One region of the Arthrobacter sp. UYCu511 genome, then DNA from elsewhere that is predicted to be linked to it. Evidence: riboswitches for the same ligand, from Rfam matches in the RefSeq annotation. Region 1 holds a riboswitch; the other holds the start of a gene.
The links. A riboswitch is a leader RNA that binds a small molecule or an ion and turns the genes downstream of it on or off. The one in region 1 is predicted to bind cyclic di-AMP.
Positions count from the first base shown of each region.

Region 1 (10,155 bases):
TGGTCTGATCGGGTTCGCCCGGAGGATCGGCAAGAGGAAGAAGAAGCGGCTGCCGCTCTGGCTGCTGCCCATGGGCCGGCGGGGCACGGGCACGCTGAGCACGGTAGCGATACTCACTCGGAGCACGGCGGCTCAGAAGACGGCGCCTCAGAAGACACAGAAGACTAATTCCCTACCGCCTAGCAAAAGCAGTTAGTACACAGTAGGCACAGTAAAGGCCCCCACCGTTCTCCGGAGGGGGCCTTTACTGTGTTTACTTTGCCTGCTGCGCCTTCGTGGGCTGCTGGCTAATTGCTATTAGATGTTTTCGATGACGAACTCGATGCACTTGATCAATGCTGTGATGTCCTCGGGATCGATGGCTACGAACGTGGCGATGCGCAGCTGGTTGCGGCCCAGCTTGCGGTAGGGCTCGGTGTCCACAATGCCGTTGGCGCGCAGCACCTTGGCCACGGCAGCGGCATCGACGGATTCATCGAAGTCGATGGTCACAATGACGTTGGAGCGGTCCTCGGGGTTCACCACGTACGGGCTGGCCACGGCGGATTCCTCGGCCCAGGTGTACAGGCGTCCGGCGGAATCCGCGGTGCGAGCCGAGGCAAAATCGAGGCCACCGTTGGAGTTGAGCCACTGCACCTGGTTGTTCAAGGTGACAAGTGTGGAAAGCGCAGGCGTGTTGTACGTCTGGTTCAACAGCGAGTTATCAATGGCGGTCTTGAGGTTCAGGAAGTCCGGCACCCAGCGGTCGGAGGCCGCGATGCGGGCGGCACGCTCCAGCGCGGCGGGAGAGAACAGGCCAAGCCACAGCCCGCCGTCGGAGGCGAAGTTCTTCTGCGGGGCGAAGTAGTAAACATCGCTCTCACGCACGTCCACGGCTAGGCCACCGGCTGCGGAGGTCGCATCGATAAGGATCAGCGCACCGTCATCGGCACCGGCCACGCGCTTTACGGGCGCGGCAACACCGGTGGAGGTTTCGTTCTGCGGCCAGGCGTAAGCGTCCACGCCGGCCTCGGCAACAGACACCGGACGCGTGCCGGGCTCGGCCTTGATGATGGAGGAGGCGGCCAGGAACGGGGCGTTGTTGGTGGCGGAGGCAAACTTGGAACCAAACTCACCGAAGGAGAGGTGCTGTGCCTTGTTTTCCACCAGACCAAACGCCGCAACATCCCAGAACGCGGTGGATCCACCCACGCCGAGAATCACCTCGTAATCGTCGGGTGCATTGAAGAACTGCTTCAGGCCGCTGCGGACATCGCCCACAAGGTTCTTCACGGGCGCCTGGCGGTGGGAGGTGCCAAGCAGTGATGTGCCGGCTTCGGAGAGTGCCGCGACCTGCTCGGGACGGACCTTGGAGGGGCCGGCGCCGAAGCGGCCGTCGGCCGGGTGCAGGTTGGCGGGAATGGTGAGGGGCGTGGATTCGCTCACAGCTGGCTCCAAAATTTAAGCGATGGAAGTGTCCTTGGTTGATCAAGGACTCTTGCCAATTCTGCCGTAGAAGTTCGCTGAGCGGAAAAATGAGTGGGAAACGAAAAATATTGTTCAACGGCGAACGGCTGCCAGGGATGGACTGGTTACCAACAGGTATGGTATTCAGGCTAACGTAGAGATGAAAAGACTTTGCTCAATATTCTTGCCCAAAACAGGAGGATGCTGCCGTGGCCGATCTGATTGACACGACTGAAATGTATTTGCGGACCATCCTGGAATTGGAAGAAGAGAGCATTGTGGCTCTACGGGCCCGCATCGCCGAACGCCTACACCATTCTGGGCCCACAGTCTCCCAGACCATTGGGCGGATGGAACGCGATGGCTTGGTGATCGTCTCCGGTGACAGGCATCTGGAACTGACCACAGCCGGCCGTGAGAAGGCAACCCGTGTCATGCGCAAACACCGTCTGGCGGAGCGGCTTCTCGCGGATGTTATTGGTCTGGACTGGGCTTATGTGCACGAAGAAGCCTGCCGTTGGGAACACGTCATGAGCGAAAGAGTTGAGCAGCGCTTGTTCGACTTGCTAGGCCACCCCAAGGAATCGCCGTACGGAAACCCCATTCCGGGGTTGGAAGAGCTAGGTGGCGAAGTGGCGCCCTTATTTGCTGCCGGATTGGTCACACTCGTTGCTGCCATGGCCGCCTATGCTCCCGAACAGGAAGTGATCATCCACCGGCTGTCCGAAAGGATACAGGTGGAGCCCGAGCTCCTGCTCCAATTGGATGAGGGTGGGCTGCGCCCAGGGGCCCGTATCTCCCTAGCCCAGGTGGGCGAGTACATCTCCGTACGGGTTCCCGGCATTGAAGGCGCCTTGGAATTGCCGCCAGAAGTGGCATCCCACGTGTTCGTCTCCATGGGTTAAGAGATTTTTGACACGGCATTTTCAATAGAACAGGTAACGGAATTGTTACGTTTACCGCTTGTGCCGTATAGTATTTATCTGACGCCGTAATCAAAGCGTTACCGTTCTGCGACACCGAACCTTGCCTTCGCAGCCCGGCCAGTAATCATTTAGGCAAGGGCGGGGGAACCACTTTTGACGGCCCAATAGGCCGTCTTGGGGTGAAGTCCACACTCGAATGCAATACCCGCAACAACCCTGACGCAGCATCCTGTTGGACTGCGCCATGGCTATGCGTGTGCCTAAGGGCGTAGGCCGGATCGAAAGTTACACTCTCTGATCCGAATCCGACAGCTAACTTCGCAGGTGCTTTATGTAGAGAGGTTTTTAGTGTCAGAGGTTAAACAGCGGGGACGCCGTCGCGCGTCATCGCAGGCAACTCATGAGCTCATGTCAGTGCCCGGGAGCCGACGTGAACTGATTGCCGCAGAGCGGGCAGCTGCCCCTTCAGGAATTTCAGTAGCCCAGCTGCTGCGTGCCGGAGCCTCCAGCGGCGCCGGCCAGAAAATGGGTGTTGCCATGGCAGCCACAGGCCTGGTCCTGGCTGTCACGCTTCCCTCAGCCCAAGGTGCGGATGAATTCCCCATGGATGCTGCAGCCGCGGTTTCACTGGAGAGTCCAGTCACAGCCGGCGCTCAGATCCCCATTACTTTTGCTACTCCGGACATTGCCAGCGCCCTGAATCCCGATGGTCAACTGAAGGAAACGCTGAAGGTCAACGCCTCCAACGTGGCCCCTCAGGCGGCCAAGGGAACCCTCTCAGCGCCCCTGAAGCACATTGAGACCACCTCACCCTTCGGAAACCGCATCAGCCCCATCACCGGCCAAATCGGTGAACAGCACACTGGTCAGGACTTTGCCGCCCCGTGCTCCTCCGACGTTTTTGTTGCCGCAGGCGGCGTAGTGACGTTCGCTGGCTGGCACAATTACGGCGGCGGCAACAGGGTTGTTGTGAACCACGGTAACGGTCTGTCCACTTCCTACAACCACATGAGCAGCCTCGGCGTCAAGGTGGGGCAGAAGCTTGAGCGCGGAGACCAGGTAGGCCTCAGCGGAACAACGGGCGCCTCCACAGGCTGCCACCTCCACTTTGAAGTCATTATTGACGATGAAGTTGTCGATCCCATGGGTTGGCTCTAACTCCTCCACAGGCCCTTTTAGTTACGACTTAGTCACAGGACCGTGACCTGAACGTGACATTGGGAAAAATCTGTTGTACCGTCGTAATCGCGCCAACTTTGAATCAAGTCGGCGTCCATGAGTTGATTGCCTAGCTCTGCCACTACTCATGGTCCGTTCGTATCAATCGTCTGGCAGGGGCGGGGGAACCAATAATCGGGATTCGCGTTATTTTTGCGAAACCCTAGGGGTGAAGCCGCGAAGCGTTCAAACACTGAATAGGAAGAAATTCCTTACGTGCGCCAACGTGGAGCGGCCGGGTGACTCCCATCCGAATCCGACAGCTTACCTCGCAGGCTTTGGGAGAGGAATCCTTCTTGGCTTCAAACACTGCCCTTGGGCGCCACCGCGCCGAGGTTGTTAAGACCAGTCCGATCTCCACCCTCACGAAAGCCGTCAGTTTCAATGTCGGTGGGGTTGGTCGTCAGGCCGCTGTAATCGCAGCAGCGTCAGGATTGGTACTGACTTCAGGTATCGCCGCAAACGCTGCAACTCCCACCGTGGAGCGCGCTTCCGACGGTGCTACCACGCTGAACCTGAACACGGAACTTGCTTCCGCGATCACGGCAGCATCCACGGTGAAGATTTCCTTCGCCACCCCCGCTATCACCTCCACCCCGGCTCCTGTAGTAGTTGAAGAGCCGGCAGTTGTAGAGGCCCAGTCCAGCGAAGTTGAAGCAGTAGCAGCACCTGCAGTAGCAGAAGCAGCAACAGCAGCAGCAGCTCCGACGCTTACCGTTGCTAGCCCTGAGCCGGAAGCTCCCAAGGTAGTAGCCAATAGCGGAGTCGGCTCAATCATTGCCAGCGCTGCCTTGGCTCAGCTTGGTGTGGTTCAGGACTGCACCGCGCTGGTCCGCAACGCTCTGTCTGCTGCAGGGATTTCCTGGGTAGGCTGGCCTGGTGACTACCTGAACAAGGGCCGGCTAGTATCCCAGGGCGAAGCCCAGCCCGGCGACTTGATTTACTATGCAGATGGTGGCGTGGGCCTGGCCCACATTGCTGTTTACATTGGCAACGGCCAGGCAGTTCACGGCGGTTACATGGGAAACACCCAGATCGCCGGAGCCAGCATACCGGGAGCCTCGGCACCGGTCTTCATTGCAGTGGGTCACTAAGTAGTACCAGCTTTCTTGCTCAAAGCCCCGTCATTCGACGGGGCTTTGGCATTTAATCCCTCGTCTATCCGGGGAGTACCCGCGGTCCCTGAATATTCGAGCGCTGTGAGCATCCGGCTACCCGGGAAGTATTCCGCGCGTCTAAGCCGGGAGTATGCGATGAACAGTGAGCTCCTGATCCGGCACGTCTAGAGCGTCCGGACCGGCACCCTCCGGACCGGCACCCTCAGCGTCGGCGCCGTGTGCACCCACCCCATCCCTGCCTTGGGCATCCTCGGCGGGTCCGCCATGGTGGATGGAGGTGGCCAGCGGAATTTCCTTGACGAACATTAACAGGATTCCGGCCAGCACAAGTAGCGGCACCATGTAAACAAAGATGGGTGTCAGCGCGTCACTGTAGGAGCCGATCACCACGGTGCGCAATTGCTCAGGCAGCGCCCGTACTATAGCCGGTGTCAGAGAGTTGATGCCGGTGCTACCGCTGCCGCCGGACGCGCCAGCCGGGATACGCTCTGTCAGCAGTGTTGCCAGCCTGTGAGCAAAGAGGCTCCCCACCACGGCAGAACCCAGCGAAGCGCCGATCTGGCGGAAGTAGTTGTTGGATGCGGTGGCCATGCCAACCTGCGAGTTGGGGAACTGGTTTTGCACAATCAACACCAGAATCTGCATTGAGGTGCCCAGTCCAATTCCCATAAGGGCCAGGTAGCAGCAGATCAACCAGACCTCCATGGTGGCGGACATGGTGGAGAGCAGTACCAAGGCAATAGCCACAATGAACATGCCCGCAACAGGGAGCCACTTGTACCGTCCGGTGCGGCTGACGATCTGCCCCGACAGGATCGAGGTGACCAGCAAGCCAGCCATCATGGGGATCATGAGGAAGCCTGCCTGGGTGGCATTGGCTCCCGTGACCATCTGCAAGAACGTGGGCATGTAGGCCAGTGTGCCGAACATGGCAATTCCGGTGATGAGCCCGGCCGCCGTCGTTAGGTTAAAGTTGCGGTCCTTGAAGAGGTGCAGTGACATGATGGGATGCTCAGCCCTGCTCTCCACCCAGATGAACAGGCAGGCGGCAAGTACCGTGCCTGCACTCATACCAATGATCTGCGGGGAACCCCAGCTGTACTTGGTGCCGCCCCACGTACTGACCAGTACCAGAAGCGTGGAGGTGATGCCAAGAAGTGCCATGCCAGCCACATCCACACGGACCTTAACCTTTGGATGGGCCGGCAGTCGCAGGAAGAAGATGGCGCAGACAATGGCGAGCAAGCCCAGCGGGATGTTCATCCACAGGCCCCACCGCCAGCCGATCCCGTCGGTGAACCAGCCACCCAGCAGCGGCCCGGCCACCGAGGATAGGGCAAACACGCCACCTAGGATACCCATGTACCGGCCACGTTCACGGGCGGGAACAACATCGGCAATGATGGCTTGAGAGAGCAGCATCAAACCGCCGCCACCGAGGCCCTGAACACCGCGGCCTATGATCAGCCACGTCATGTCAGGTGCCAGACCGCCCACGATCGAACCGAGAATGAACACTGAGATGGCCCCAATGAAGAGGCCTTTACGGCCCATGAGATCGCCCAGTTTGCCGTAAATGGGAAGCATGATGGTGGAGGCCAAAATGTAGATCGTGATGACCCACAGCATCTCGTTGACGCCATTGAGCTCGCCAACAATGGTGGGAAGCGCCGTGCTGAAAATTGTTTGGTCAAGGGAGGCCAACAGCATGGTCAACATCAGTCCTGCGAAAACCAGGAGAATGCTGCGGCGATCCGATGCTGCGGGGGGATTCACAATTTTGGTAGTTGAAGTCATGGCTGATTCCTAGCGGCCGGATGATGTGCAGGAGTTTTTGGGTATCTATTGTCAAAAGTAGTACGACGCCGTGCCGTCGCCTTGGCCGGTCACGCCGGCTTTGCGTTGGGGGCGGGCCAGGCGGCGGGCGCCTGAGTGCTCAGGGCCAGTGTTCGTTGGTGGTGACCCGCTGGATCAGTGCGGAGGTGGTGCGCATGAGTGTTTCCCTAGTCGAGGTGAAATTGCCAGCAACCCATTTTTGCAAGGCAAACCGCAGAGCCCCTGAGGCCAGGGCAACCACCATATGCGCCTCGTCCTCGAGATCCGGGGTGTCCGTGGTGCTGCGCCCCTCGTGCTGGAAACGCTCCAGAACGTACCCCGCAAAGATTTCTTCCATTTCACTGATGCGGGACTTTTCCCTATTTAACAGCTCGGGTGTTTGGTAGATGAGGCGGTGCCTGCCCTGGAACAGTTCCAGATCCGTTTCCGCTGCGAGGAAGGTGCCGCAGATGAGTTCAAAGAGTTCACGGAACACACTGGGCCCGGCGCCTTCCACGAAGTCCCTGTGTTGTTGCGCCGTGGGCAGTGGCTTATGGGCACTAATGTAGGCGCCTTCCTTGCTGCCAAAGTAGTTGAAGAAGGTGCGCGGGGAGACGGTACTTGCGGCACAGATCATCTCCACTGTGACGTTTTCATAGCCGTGGGCTAGTCCCAGTGCAATGGCTTCGCGGCGAATGGTGAGGCGGGTCGCGGCACGTTTTCTACTCCGCAAAGAATGCTGATCGGAATCATCATCGGAGCAGAGTTGAGATGCTGTGTGGTTCGGCAGATCAATTTTCATGACGGCTCCAAAATAAGGTGCGCAGTCTGTGCCACGCTGTTCCGTTGGGCACAAAATCAGAATAATTGCAGTTCCTGCAAATTTGCAATGAGTGCACAAATACTTTTTCATTTTTCGCTGAGCTCTTGAGGGTGTGGAGAATTCTCAGCTGCTCAGTGCCGATACTATGGCCCCATGACTGACATTGACGGAGGAGATTTGCACGCCCTGATCCTGGCCGGCGGACTCTCGCGAAGACTGGGCGGGGTGGCCAAAGCGGGGCTCATGCTCGAGGAACAAACGCTACTGGCACGCACGGTGGACGCTGCCGCGTGCGTCATCGCAGCCCACCGGACCACGGCGTCCGGGGCAGGACAAGGCGACGGTGGCATCGCCGTCGTGGGTCCAGTGGAGAAGATTGCTGGCTGGCTGGCAACTGCCAAACACTGCGGGCAGGCGGTGGCGGTGCAGGAGAACCCGCCCTATTGCGGTCCGGCGGCCGGCATTGCTGCGGGTACAGGAGCTTTGGCAGGAGAGTCCGGGCATGTTTTAGTCCTTGCCTGCGACATGCCCCATGCTGGCGAGGTGGCACGTTTTTTGGTGGCAAAACTTGCTGATTGTTCGCCCGGTGAGGGGGTCATGGCTGTGGCTGCGGGCAAGCAGCAGCCGTTGGCGGCCATCTACCCGCTGGCGGAACTACGTGCGGCGGCTGATGCGGCGCGGGCATCACACAGACTGGAGAATGCTTCGGTTTTCTCCCTGATTGCTAGGCTGAACATGTTGGAGGTTGCTGTACCAGCGCAGCTGACGGCAGACATTGATACTTGGGCGGACGCCCGTTCGCAGGGGATCGCGGCCGGGCCGCCCGCTGCGGAAGGATGAGCGTTGGAAGATCACGACGAATTATTGCAAAAGTGGACGCAAACATTGCTGGATGCCTTTGAAATTGGTGACCTTGAGGTCGACGTGCACGCTGTCTTAAACGTGGCAGGGGTTGCGGCGCATTCAATCGTGCGTCCGGCAGCACCGCTGACCACCTTCATTGCCGGGTTGGCTGCCGGTTTGGCAGCAGGTTCGGGCCAGGCTACCGAGGAGGCAGCCATGAAGGTAACTCTTCGGATGGCGAAGCAGTTGGCGGCAGCACAGGCGCCCGCGGCTGAAGACGCCACTGGCGCCACTGACTCCGCAGGCGCTACTGACTCCACTGACTCCGCAGGACAATAGGGCGACCAAGATGAATCGTGCCAGTATGGCAGCCGGGGAGGTTGCCGGAGATGCCCCTGAGGGGGTTGCCCAGGCAACAGCCGCTGACGGGGTTGCCGCGCAGGCTGCGAAGTCGCGGGCGCTGCCCCTTACGTGGATCGAAGCCCGCGATCACGCGTGGAGTGTGGCCCGTCCTTTGGCTGCCCACACTGTTCCACTCGCACTGGCTGTGGGGCGAATTCTCGCGGCAGATGTAGTCTCCTGCCACGCCATGCCACACTATGCATCCTCAGCCATGGATGGGTGGGCGGTTGCGGGGAGTCCGCCATGGATTCTGGCCGAGAAGGGCAGTCGGATCACCCCGGGGCAGGCCGCACCTATAGTCACCGGTGGGCTGATTCCTCCCGGCGCCAAGGCTGTGCTGCGCAGCGAATCGGGCGAGATCTCCACCGACGAGGATGGCCTGCCGATTTTGGTGCGTGGGGCTGGTGCCCGTCCGGGAGAGCCAAAAAACGGCCAGCACATCCGCCCTGCTGGTCAGGAGGCTGCTGAAGCGGAATTGCTGATCAAGGCAGGAGTCATGCTGAACCCGGCACACGTATCACTGGCCGCCCTGGGCGGACTCGACGAACTTCCCGTGATGGGGCGGCCCGCCGTCAAGATTGTCCTGACGGGAGATGAGGTGGTGTCCGCAGGAGTGCCTGAACCTGGTTTTGTACGGGATGCCTTCTCGCCTCAGCTGGGCGCCGTTCTCAGCCTACTGGGCGGTACCGTAGTGGGCCTGCAACGGGCCGCAGATAACCTTGTCTCCATGCTGGATGCGCTGGCCGACGACGAAGAGGACCCGGCCGACGTCGTAATTACCACGGGCGCAACAGGACATTCCAGCGCCGATTTCCTGCGTGCAGCCATCACGGCCATGGGCGGAATTTTTCACGTCCCGCAGATCGCCATGCGTCCCGGACACCCCACCCTGCTGGCGGAACTGCCGGATGGGCGCTTCATTGTAGGCTTGCCGGGGAACCCGTTGGCGGCCATGGTGGGGCTCATGACCTTGGGAGCGCCGCTGCTGGCGCGGCTCGGTAGTATGGCGAAGCCTGCGTTGACAGAGGTGCGGTGTGGAGCGCCCATCAAAGAATTCCACGGGCCCACCCGGCTCATGCCCTACCGGCTGGTGTACGGCCTGGCCTCACCTTGTGCCCATACGGACTCCGCCATGATGCGCGGACTCGCAGCGGCCGATGGCCTCATGGCGGTGTTGCCGCACGGAGCCAAGATGGGTGAGAGTTTGCCTGCCATGCACCTGCCGTGGAAGTAAACACCGTCACGGAAGTTGAATTCGCTTGCCCGGCTGGATGAGCGCCCAGCGCTGCATTGACCCGTGAGAAAAGGTTGCTCTGTGGGGCTAGAGCAGCCTTTTCTCACGGGTGAATTCTCAGAAGACGTCCTTGCGGACATGCAGCTGGCCAAGCAGTGAGCCTTTGGCCAAATTTTCCGGATCATTCCACCCGCCGAGAACTAGCATCCGCGCTATTTTGATAATTGCGACTCGGGCGCCATTTCCCATATCGTTCTTGTTGATCACGGCCTGGTGCCACCCCAGCGTACTGGTGAGAAAGTTGCGGTCATGGTCCTTTGATTGTTGTTC
Region 1 covers NZ_JBEPPB010000015.1:52,265-62,419, forward strand. Annotated here, with positions in the region: gene ABIB48_RS16650 (DUF3027 domain-containing protein) at 1-168, shown strand, start outside; gene serC (phosphoserine transaminase) at 298-1,425, opposite strand; gene ABIB48_RS16660 (iron-dependent transcriptional repressor DtxR) at 1,656-2,351, shown strand; cyclic di-AMP (ydaO/yuaA leader) riboswitch at 2,464-2,710, shown strand; gene ABIB48_RS16665 (M23 family metallopeptidase) at 2,781-3,530, shown strand; cyclic di-AMP (ydaO/yuaA leader) riboswitch at 3,672-3,882, shown strand; gene ABIB48_RS16670 (NlpC/P60 family protein) at 3,887-4,684, shown strand; gene ABIB48_RS16675 (MDR family MFS transporter) at 4,826-6,505, opposite strand; gene ABIB48_RS16680 (TetR/AcrR family transcriptional regulator) at 6,645-7,325, opposite strand; gene ABIB48_RS16685 (NTP transferase domain-containing protein) at 7,500-8,186, shown strand; gene ABIB48_RS16690 (DUF6457 domain-containing protein) at 8,190-8,528, shown strand; gene ABIB48_RS16695 (molybdopterin molybdotransferase MoeA) at 8,539-9,825, shown strand; gene ABIB48_RS16700 (putative endonuclease domain-containing protein) at 9,943-10,155, opposite strand, start outside.

Region 2 (10,155 bases), on a different contig from region 1:
ATTCATCCGCGAAGACTTGGGAGATTTCCGCTCCTTCAGCCTGGACTCGCCCGCGAGCCGGCAAAAACGCATCGACGCACTCAACGCGGCGGCCGGGCAACGGTAAGGCGGCCGTGATGCGAAAAGCAGCAGGAATTGTGGCGGCAGTGCTGCTCCTGTCAGGAACGGGCTGCGGCCAGCCGGTCGGAACCTTTGGGGGCGACGGCTGCATGCCGCCCTCGTTCTCGCTCAGCGCCGATGCTGCCCGCCCCGGAGAGTCTTTCACCATCAGTGCCGATGATGCCACATGCAACCCTCGCTATGGTGACACCGCGCAAATCCAGCTCGAAGTCATGGATGGCTCCGGTGTAAAGATTGTGGACACCCTGGCTCCCATGAACGACGCCGGCGGGTTCAGTACCGCCGTGACCCTCCCCGAATCTGCCGTCCCCGGCACAGGATCTGTGGCTGCCTTCCCTTATAACCTGGACTGGTGCGATGACACGGGGCGGAACAATAGGGTGGGCCATGGCGCAGCAGAAATCCACAGGGCTTCCTGTGTGCTGCCCTCGCAGACGCTTACCATCGAGCCCTAAGAGCAGCCACTGAACCATTTTCTGGGGGTTGCCACTGAGGCCGCAGGCTACTAGCGGTGGCTACTAAAGAAGTCCCTTAACAGTGCCGCGCATTCGTCCGCGCGCACACCGGGGAATACCTCCACCCAGTGGTTGAGCCGGCGCTCACGCAGCACATCAAAGACCGACCCTGCAGCGCCGGCCTTCTCATCCCACGCGCCAAAAACCACGCGTGGAATCCGGGCCAGAACTATGGCACCGGCGCACATGGTGCAGGGCTCCAACGTGACTACCAGGGTGCAGCCGGCCAGCCGCCACTCACCCAACTTTGCGGCGGCCGCCCGGATCGCCACTACCTCCGCATGCGCCGTGGGATCGCCGTGGGCTTCACGCTCATTGCGGCCCACGCCAAGGATTTCCCCGTCCGGTCCAAGCACTACGGCGCCAATGGGCACATCCGCCGTGGCAAGGGCCAACTGTGCCTGGTCAAGGGCAAGACCCATCCAACCATCATGCAAAGCCGTGGTGGTTGTCTCTATTGGGTAGAAATCAGAGGTGTTGGGCACGGCTCAATGGTAGCTTTTATTCATGCGCGTATTCGTTGCGGACCATCCGCTTATTGCCCACAAGTTGACGGTCCTGCGGGACAAGACCACACCGTCACCTGTTTTCCGCCAGCTCACCGAGGAATTGGTGACTTTGTTGGCTTACGAGGCGACCCGCGGAGTGCGGGTGGAGCCGGTCAATATTGAGACACCGGTGACCTCCGCCGTGGGCACTGGACTGGTCAAGCCCACACCACTGGTTGTCCCGATTTTGCGCGCCGGGCTGGGGATGCTCGAAGGCATGACTCGCCTGCTGCCCACCGCCGAAGTAGGCTTCCTGGGCATGGCACGCAATGAGGAAACCCTCGAGGCCATTACCTACGCAGAACGCCTGCCCGAGGACCTGACCGGCCGTCAGGTGTACGTGCTGGATCCCATGCTGGCCACCGGCGGCACCTTGATTGAGGCGTTCAAGTTCCTCTTTGACCGCGGCGCCGCGGACATCACCTGCATCTGCCTGCTCGCAGCGCCGGAAGGTCTGGCGAAGCTGGAAGCCGCTCATGGCGGGCGTGACAACGTCCACGTTGTGCTTGCATCCATTGATGAGGGTCTCGATGAGAACTCCTACATTGTGCCGGGCTTGGGCGACGCCGGCGACCGCCTCTACGGCGTGGTGGACTAACTCTCGCCGTTAGCATGCGGCTCACGGCTGTGTGAGAGGACGGGCTGGAGGGACACTAGAGGGATTTTAGCGGTGTCCAGCCCACAGGGCGCGGGCCAGTGATGGCCGCACGTTCTTTGTCTGCGGCTGCGGACCAGCCCTGCGCTAGACATGAGCCCGGTGCGCCCACGGGCCCGCGCGCTACCCGGAATCCCACATCCTCAAGGACCGCATCCGGGGCGCTGCCCCGGCGGACCGAGGCCCGGGCACTCCACGGCGGATCATCCCAACCGGCGCCGCGCAGGCTCCTGTACTCGCCGTAGCGGGCCGTGTCCGCGTAGTCCCAGCACCACTCCCAAGCGTTGCCGATCATGTCAAACAGGCCGTAGTTATTGGGTTTTTTGCCGGCGACTGGTTGCGGCCCGTCAACCGCGTCCAGGGCAGTCCACGCAATCTGGGCCAACTCGCCGTACACCGCGGAGAGCGTCCCGCCACGCGCGGCCCACTCCCATTCCGCCTCGGTGGGCAGGCGGTATCCTTGTGCTGCCACGTCCCACTCGACGCTGCGCCCGCAGATTTCATAGGCCGGGGTGAAGCCGTCTTGCACCGAGGCTGCATTGCAAAAGTCCACGGCCTGAAACCAGGTGAGCCCATGCTGTGGAAGCCCGACGGCGGTTGACGGGGTCCCGCTATGCTCCATCACCTTGTGCCACTGGGCTTGGGTGATCTGCGTGCGGCCCAGAGTGAAGGGCGCCAGGGCCACCTCGCGGTGTGTCCCGGAGCGGGCATTACGTAAGGTGATGGTGCCGCCAGGAATCTCCAGCGTGTGCAGGATTAGTACCAGCCCACGGATTCGGAGTGGCCCCAAGCGCCGCAGGGTGAACCGTACCGGTCCTGGATGTAGCCCATTCCCCAGCGAATCTGAGTTTCATAATTTGTGGCCCAATCACTTCCTGCGCTGTCCATCTTGTTGGCAGGCAGCGACTGCGCGATCCCAAAGGCACCGCTGGAGGCGTTTTCGGCGGAGGTGAGCCATTCGGACTCGCGCTGCCACAACTGGCTCAGGCAGCTCATCTGATCTGCTCCCCAGCCGAAGGATGCCAGCTGGGATGAGGCGAAGGCCCGAGCTGCAGCGGGGTCATCCACGGCGCCGGCACGAGCTGGCGGGGCGGGTGTCTCTTTCGCCACCGGCTTGACCGCTTCCGCTTCGGCTTTGACAGCGGCGGCGGTAGGGCCGGACGTGGGGGAGGGCTTTGAGCTGACAGTGATTCCGGAGAAGCTGATAGCTGCGTCGGTAGGAGCGGAGATGGCAGGGGCGCCCTGATCTACGGTTGACGCCAAGCTGCCAATGGAGCTCGCCGCGGCATCATCACTAGATGAATGCGAGGCCACCGAGCCTGCCGCAACAAGAACACCTACGAGCGATGCGGCTGCCACGCACTTGGTGGCAGTGGCGAAGGCCGAGGTGCGCAGGACCGAGGGGCGGCGGCTGGCAGGCTCGGCGCGGCGACGGCCGCGCTGGGGGGTTGAAGACATGGAGGAGCCTCTCTACGCCTGCGAGGTGAGCTGTCGGGAACGGACTAGAGAATCCGGCCGTGCAATGGTCCGTGGCAGCTTTCACTGCTCATAATCGGCTGTTATTGCACTGGCTTAACCCCAAGGGCTTCCAAGTGAGGAAGGCCCGCAAATAATGGGTCCCCCGTCTCTGCCATGGAGAAGTTGGGAAATGGGCGGGGGCAGAGCTCGGCGATCCGTCCATTGATGCCAAGAGCCGATGGTGGCTCAGCGGGCACTTCTGCCAGCGTAACCGAACCGGAACCCTATGTCACATTATGGTAACGACCTTTGTAGCGGATGAGCCACGTAATATTTACTTAGCAATGCTAAGGATCTAGAGTTGCAAGGAGGATATATGAAACTAGTTTCTAACTAGGCAGATTTGCAATGAGGTAGATGAGCACTGATGGCTAAGACTTCCCAGCACAATACCGCCCCTGACGGCACCATTTTGGACCACACCCCTGATACTGGGCCCTTAGCCGCGGAACTGCGCGTGGCAATAATGCGTACTTCGAGGCGGATCCGGGCTGAGGCAGCCACCGGGGAACTTAGCCCCGGGCGCTATTCGGTACTTGCCGGACTCATGGGTGCGCCCCGCACTGTGGGAGAACTGGCCGCCCGGGAACAGATTGCGGCCCCGTCCATGACAAGGATCGTCAATGATCTGGTGGTGGCCGGTTTTGTGAGCCGTGGGGAAAACCCGCTGGACAAACGTCAGGTACGTATTAGTATCACCAGCCTTGGAAGTGCGGCCCTGCTGCAGGCACGGTCCATGCGGACTGCGTGGCTGGCGCAGCGGCTAGCGGCGCTTACTCCCGCACAGCAGGCCACGCTCCACGAGGCCTCAATGATTCTGCAAGCGATGAGCGCACCAGAGATGGGCATGCAAGAGGTGAAAGCCTAGATGAACTCCATGTTCCGCGCCCTGAAAGTGCATAACTATAGGCTCTGGGTAACAGGGGCTTTGGTGTCCAATATTGGTACGTGGATGCAGCGTGTTGCCCAAGACTGGTTGGTTCTGACCGTTTTGACCCACAATTCCGGAACGGCTGCCGGCATCACTACGGGCCTGCAGTTCCTGCCCATTGTCTTCCTTGGTCCCTACGCCGGGCTGCTCGGTGACCGGGTGAACAAGCGCAAGTTGCTGCTCATCACACAGACAGCCATGGGACTTTGTGCGTTTTTGTTGGGAATGTTGGTTGTTACGGGGGCTGTACAACTGTGGCATGTATATGTACTGGCACTTCTTCTGGGTGTGGCCAGTGCCTTTGACGCACCGTCACGTCAGGCCTTCGTCTCTGAGGTAGTTGGAAAGGACGACATACCCAACGCAGTTGCGCTGAACAGTGCCTCCTTCAACTTAGCTCGGCTGGCAGGCCCCGGCGTTGCCGGTCTGGTCATTGCCCTGGTGGGCACGGGCCCCGCCTTTCTTATCAATGCCGCCAGCTTTGCCGCCGTCATCTTTTCCTTGTGGCGGATGCGTACCGCAGAACTTGTCCCCGCGGTACATGTGCCCCGAGCCAAGGGGCAGATCCGCGAAGGACTGGTCTATATTCGGCAGCGGCCAGATCTTCTGATGATCATGGTCCTAGTATTTTTGGTGGGCACCTTTGGCATGAATTTCCAGATCACCAACGCACTCATGGCCACCACCGTGTTCCACTTGGGACCAGGGGAGTACGGGTTGCTCGGCTCCGTCATGGCGATTGGCACGCTGGGTGCGGCCTTACTGGCGGCCCGGCGAAAGAACATGCGCATGATGTACATAGTTGGCGGTGCTTTGGCCTTCGGTGTCACAGTGGGCATAGCTGCCCTGATGCCGAGCTACGTCCTGTACGCGCTGGCTCTAATCCTCGTGGGGCTGGCCTCATTAACATTCATGAACGCTTGCAACACCACCGTGCAATTGACCACCGATTCTGCCATGCGGGGCCGGGTGCTTGCTGTGTACATGGTGGTCCTTCAAGGTGGGACACCCATTGGGGCACCACTTGTTGGTTGGATTGCCACCGAGTTTGGGGCCCGGTGGTCACTGGGGATGGGGGCCGTTGTGGCGTTCGTGGCGGGCCTGGCCGCACTGTTCTTGATGAACAGGCGCAATAATGTGCGGCTGCGGGATCAATTCAAGAGTTTGCGGCCTGCGTGGATGGTGCGGGGACTGCGCCACACGGCGGGATAGCCAGAGCAATCGGCAATCAGCAATCAGCCGGAGCAATCAGCGAGCAGCAAAAGTAAACAGTGAGCGCCCGGGGTCCTCTAAGTAAACATCTGTTTACCTAGCGTGAAAATCTGGGAGAAAGCTGGGCGGATCGGCCAACTTGCCGAGGGCATCTTAGCTATGCTTTTGAACGCGCTGAATAAATTTATACGAATGAGCATATTGATCGAACTTATTGATCTCAAAGCACTCAATAATGTTATTTTCTTTGACGCAAAGCGTCATATGGTCACAAAGTGAGAGCAAAGCAACAGTATCGGCTTGATCACAAATTAGAGCACAATCTCACATCGTGGACACTTTGGGGCTATGTTACTTGCAAGTTCCCTTTGTTACGTAGGACACTGGCAAGTGTGAACACCCACTCAGTAAATTCTGCAGCCGCAGCAACTGCCCGCCTCGGATCGACCGGACGGTTTACGCGTGGTTGTCGAATGCAGTCCTAGCTCACAATCCTGGCAGCCATCCCAACGCACCACGCGTTAGGTACGTGCAGCTAGTCTTTGCCCTTGGGTCGGCTCTGGAGACAGGGCTTTTCGGTTCTGTAGGGGCAGAACCACAGGAAGCATTCGCGCCGTCCTCACACGGCCATACACCTAGGTAGTTCAATGTCAGTAGCATCCGGATACGTCCACATCTCTGTCCGCAACGCCGCCAAGGCCGTTGCCCGCAACACCAGCCAAGGTGCTGGATACCGCAGCTCACACCAAGAGCACGCCGGCTACCGCGCCGATACTCCCAGCGCCGCTGCCCGCTTGCGCGCCGTCCCGGCCGCTGACAGCAACCCCATGACGGCGCCCACGCCCGTTATTGCCGGCGGCGAGGCAGATGTGCTCCGCGGCGTCAGCCCCGATAACGTTGCCCGCGGCTTTGTGCTGTACGTGGGCGTGGACGAGGACACGGCCGCCGCTGCGGGAACGTCCTTGGCCAAGCTTGCACAGGACATTCGTGCTTACGCCCAAACCCTTGTCCCGCAGGCCCAAAGCTATGCAGCGGTGGCGATTGCGCCGTCGGACGCGGTGGGAACCCCGCTGGACGTGGTCCGTTCCACCTTCGGCGATCCCACAGTGGCCAGCCGCCAGCGTCAGGAACCCGTGCGCACCCCCGCCGCGGAACAGCGCCCCACTGGCGTGTTGATTGATCTGGCCCGCCGGGAAGTACACCTGGACGGCGATACCCTGAACCTCACCTTCAAGGAGTTCGAGCTGCTGAACTACCTTGTGGAAAACGGCACGCGTACCGTAGGCCGCGACGAACTCTTGAGCGGGCTCTGGTCCAACGCCGATGAGGTCCCCAACGAGCGCACCATCGACGTGCACATCCGCCGCCTGCGCTCCAAACTGGGCCGCCTGGCCAACACCGTGCGCACCGTCCGCGGCGAAGGCTACCGCTTCTACGAGCACCCCGAAGTGGTTGTTTGGGCTGCGCCGGAATACTCCATCTAACGCCCATAACTGAAGGCTCTAGTAGCGCTCCTGAACATGCACGACGGCGGATTCCCCACCTGGGCGGGGAATCCGCCGTTGTGCACTTCTAACACTCACTAAACTAGAAGAATGAGCGAACACCACATTAAGCGGCTGATCCTAATGCGCCACGCCAAGGCGGCATTTCCGCTGGGCGTAGAAGACCATGACAGGCCACTGGCCCAACGTGGCCACACCGAGGCGCCCCTGGCTGGCAAATGGCTGATGGAAAACTCGGTGGTCCCGGACTTTATCCTGTGCTCATCAGCGCTGCGCACCCGTCAGACGTGTACCTGGGTGTGCCAGCAGCTCGGCGAGAAAGCACCCACCCCCAAGCTGGAATCGGGCCTCTATGCGGCCGGAGCCACCTCGATGCTTTCGGTCATCAATCACGTGCCAGAAACCGTGGGTACCCTGATGGTGATCAGCCACATGCCAGGTATCCAGTCGCTGGCGCTGCGGCTGGCGTCGCGGGAATCAGACCAGGACGCCTACATGGATCTGGCCTCAGGGTTTCCCACGAGTGCGTTTGCCGTGTTTGAGCACAGTGGCGACTGGGCCACTCTTGACGGTCAGGACGCCACGTTGGTGAACTTTGTGGTGCCGCGTTAGCCACTCTGCCGGGTGGTCTCTGGTGCGCCTCTGGTGCGCTAGGGCCTGAGCCGGGTGGCTCAGGCCTCCATCTCGGGCATGAGGGTTTTCAGTGTCCAGGTCTTCTTCTGGTGGACGGCTGCCCAGGCCATCACGAAACCGAGGACCATGTAGCCCAGTAGGCCCAGGACTATTGGCACCAGCGCTGCAATCTCAGAGCCGTAAATCAAGTGGCGCATGCCCTCCACAACATGGCCCATGGGCAGTACTTGGTGCATGATGTGCAGGGGTTCTGGGGTTGTCTGCCAGGGGAAGGTGCCGCCGGAGGAGACCAGCTGGAGCACCAGCAGGATCAGCACCACGAACTTCCCAGGTGTCCCCAACAGGGCCACGATCCCCTGGATCAGCGCCGTGAAGGCCAGCGAGGCCAGCATGAGCAGGCCCAGGGTGAGCCACGGGTGGCTTGGTTCCAGCCCCAGCCCAAAGTGCACCACGGCGTAGAGCAGCAGCGCCTGTGCGGTGGCCACCGCGGCAAAGGGCAGCCAGCCGCCAATGGCAATCTTCCACGACGGGGCGTTGGAGGCCAAGGCCCGCACCGTCAGCGGACGCATCACCTGCACCAGCATGAAGGCGCCAATCCACAAGGCAAGCACCAGGAAGAACGGTGCCAGACCTGAGCCGTAGTTGGCCGCCTGGGCCTGGGATACGGAGTCAATGCGGATGGGATCGGCAATGACACCCGCCGCGTTCTCCTTGTCCTTGTCATTGGGGTTAGGAACCGAGCCTGAGCCACTGCGCAATTGCTTGGCCAGTTCGTTGGCCCCTGAGGAGAGTTTGCTGGATCCTGACTTCAGATCACCCGCGCCGGTATCCAGCTTCTTGGCGCCCGCTGCCAGCGCTTCTGCGCCATCTAGGGCCGTGAGCTGACCATCAGCAAGGGTGCCGGCGCCTGTTGAGAGTTCCCCGGCCCCTGCGTGGGCTTGCTCAATAGCCGTGGTGAGCGCCGGCGTAGCGCCTGCCAATTTTTTGGCCCCGTCGGCAACCGCAGCGGCCCCGGTAGCGAGCTTTTGCACATCTTCAGCGCTGGCGGAGAGCTGGTTTTTCAAGTCAGAGATGGCGGGGCTTGTGGCGGCTGTCTCCAGCCGGGTACGGATCGTGCTTGCTTGTTCCTGAGTCAGAGTGCCGTCCGTGACCAGCGAATCGAGCTTGTTGTTGATGGCGGTGTTGACGGCGTCGTCAAGCTTCTCGGCCGATCCAATGGCGCCCTGAACCTTAGAGTTCAAGGCGGCGTTGCCTCCTGAAACTGCTGCCGCACCATCAGAGAGTTGCTGCGTATCATCGGGTAGGGTGGCCGTTTTCGTCTCCAACTGGCCCAGCCCGGTGTTCAGTGCAGAGGCCCCGGCCTGCAGCTGCTTGGTCCCGGCCACCAGGTCCTTTTGTCCAGCTGCCAGCTGGTCGGCTCCCGTGAGGAGATCCGAGGTACCTCCCTTGAGCGTGCCCACCCCGGTGTCCAATGTGGCGGCTCCGTCCGCCAATTGTTGCGCCCCGTCAGCAGCCTTCACAAGCTGCGCATGGATGGTGCCATAGCCGGTGAGAAGGGAGTTGGCGGTCTGTTCGCCTACCTGCTGGGCAACGGAGGCATGAACCTGGGTGGCTACTTTATCCACAATGGAGGTCAGCAAATAGTTGTTGGCGTCATTAGTGGTCACGCTCATCATGGCCTGCGTGGCGGAATCGAAGTTTTCTGGAGACGCCAGATTCGTTGAGAAGTCCTTGGGGATGATCAGGGCAAAAGCGAATTCACCGTCTTTGACCCCATTGTTTGCCTCCTCGGGGGTGGCCACGAGTTGCCAATCGAACTTGTGGTCTTTGATGAGGGTTTGGGCAACTTCTTCGCCTACCCGCAGTTCCTTGCCGTCCTTAGTCACGGCGCCTTCGTCCTGGACCACTACCGCGGCCTGGAGCTGGTCAAGGTTGCCGTACGGATCCCAATTGGCGTACAAATACACGGCCCCATAGAGCAGCGGGACCATCACCATGGCCACAATTGTCAGCTTGGGCAGGATCCCGCCCGTCATGCGCTTTAGTTCGGATAAGGCCAATCGCAGGATGGTCATTTGCTTTCCTCTGGATCGCTAGTGCGCTCAAGCACGACGCCGGACCCTGCCGTGGGCTCAACATCGTCACCCATGCCGGTGGTGGGGAGTGAAACGGTCTCTTCCGAAACGGTGTCAGGGAGGCCGGAGGCCGCTTGCGGGCCAGGATCGGAAGGCCGCGAAGACGATTCCAGCCCAACCCCGCCTGTATCCTGCCCGGCCTGATCGTCGGCGTCCTCGCTACCATCCCCATCGGCTTCCCCGTCAGCAACACCGCCGGCAATATCCTCACCGGCAACAGCCGTGGGGCCGTTCCAGTCCGAGGGGATGCTGCCCACCACGGCTACCACGATGAGTGGCCGCAGCGGGGTCTCGGAGCTGGCGTCAGCGCCGCGTCCCAGTTCGCCGGTGGCGAGCCGGGTGAGGAGGGGGAGCCAGGCGTCGGTGTTGGCTGTGTGGCGGTC
Region 2 covers NZ_JBEPPB010000002.1:101,621-111,775, reverse strand. Annotated here, with positions in the region: gene ABIB48_RS03820 (DNA glycosylase AlkZ-like family protein) at 1-106, shown strand, start outside; gene ABIB48_RS03815 (hypothetical protein) at 117-575, shown strand; gene tadA (tRNA adenosine(34) deaminase TadA) at 626-1,120, opposite strand; gene upp (uracil phosphoribosyltransferase) at 1,143-1,781, shown strand; gene ABIB48_RS03800 (formylglycine-generating enzyme family protein) at 1,837-2,628, opposite strand; gene ABIB48_RS03795 (aggregation-promoting factor C-terminal-like domain-containing protein) at 2,595-3,296, opposite strand; cyclic di-AMP (ydaO/yuaA leader) riboswitch at 3,300-3,503, opposite strand; gene ABIB48_RS03790 (MarR family winged helix-turn-helix transcriptional regulator) at 3,724-4,224, shown strand; gene ABIB48_RS03785 (MFS transporter) at 4,225-5,499, shown strand; gene ABIB48_RS03780 (winged helix-turn-helix domain-containing protein) at 6,147-6,983, shown strand; gene ABIB48_RS03775 (SixA phosphatase family protein) at 7,095-7,616, shown strand; gene ABIB48_RS03770 (YhgE/Pip family protein) at 7,676-9,712, opposite strand; gene ABIB48_RS03765 (ABC transporter ATP-binding protein) at 9,709-10,155, opposite strand, start outside.
Region 2: another riboswitch for cyclic di-AMP. It lies ahead of ABIB48_RS03795 (aggregation-promoting factor C-terminal-like domain-containing protein); the one in region 1 lies ahead of ABIB48_RS16670 (NlpC/P60 family protein).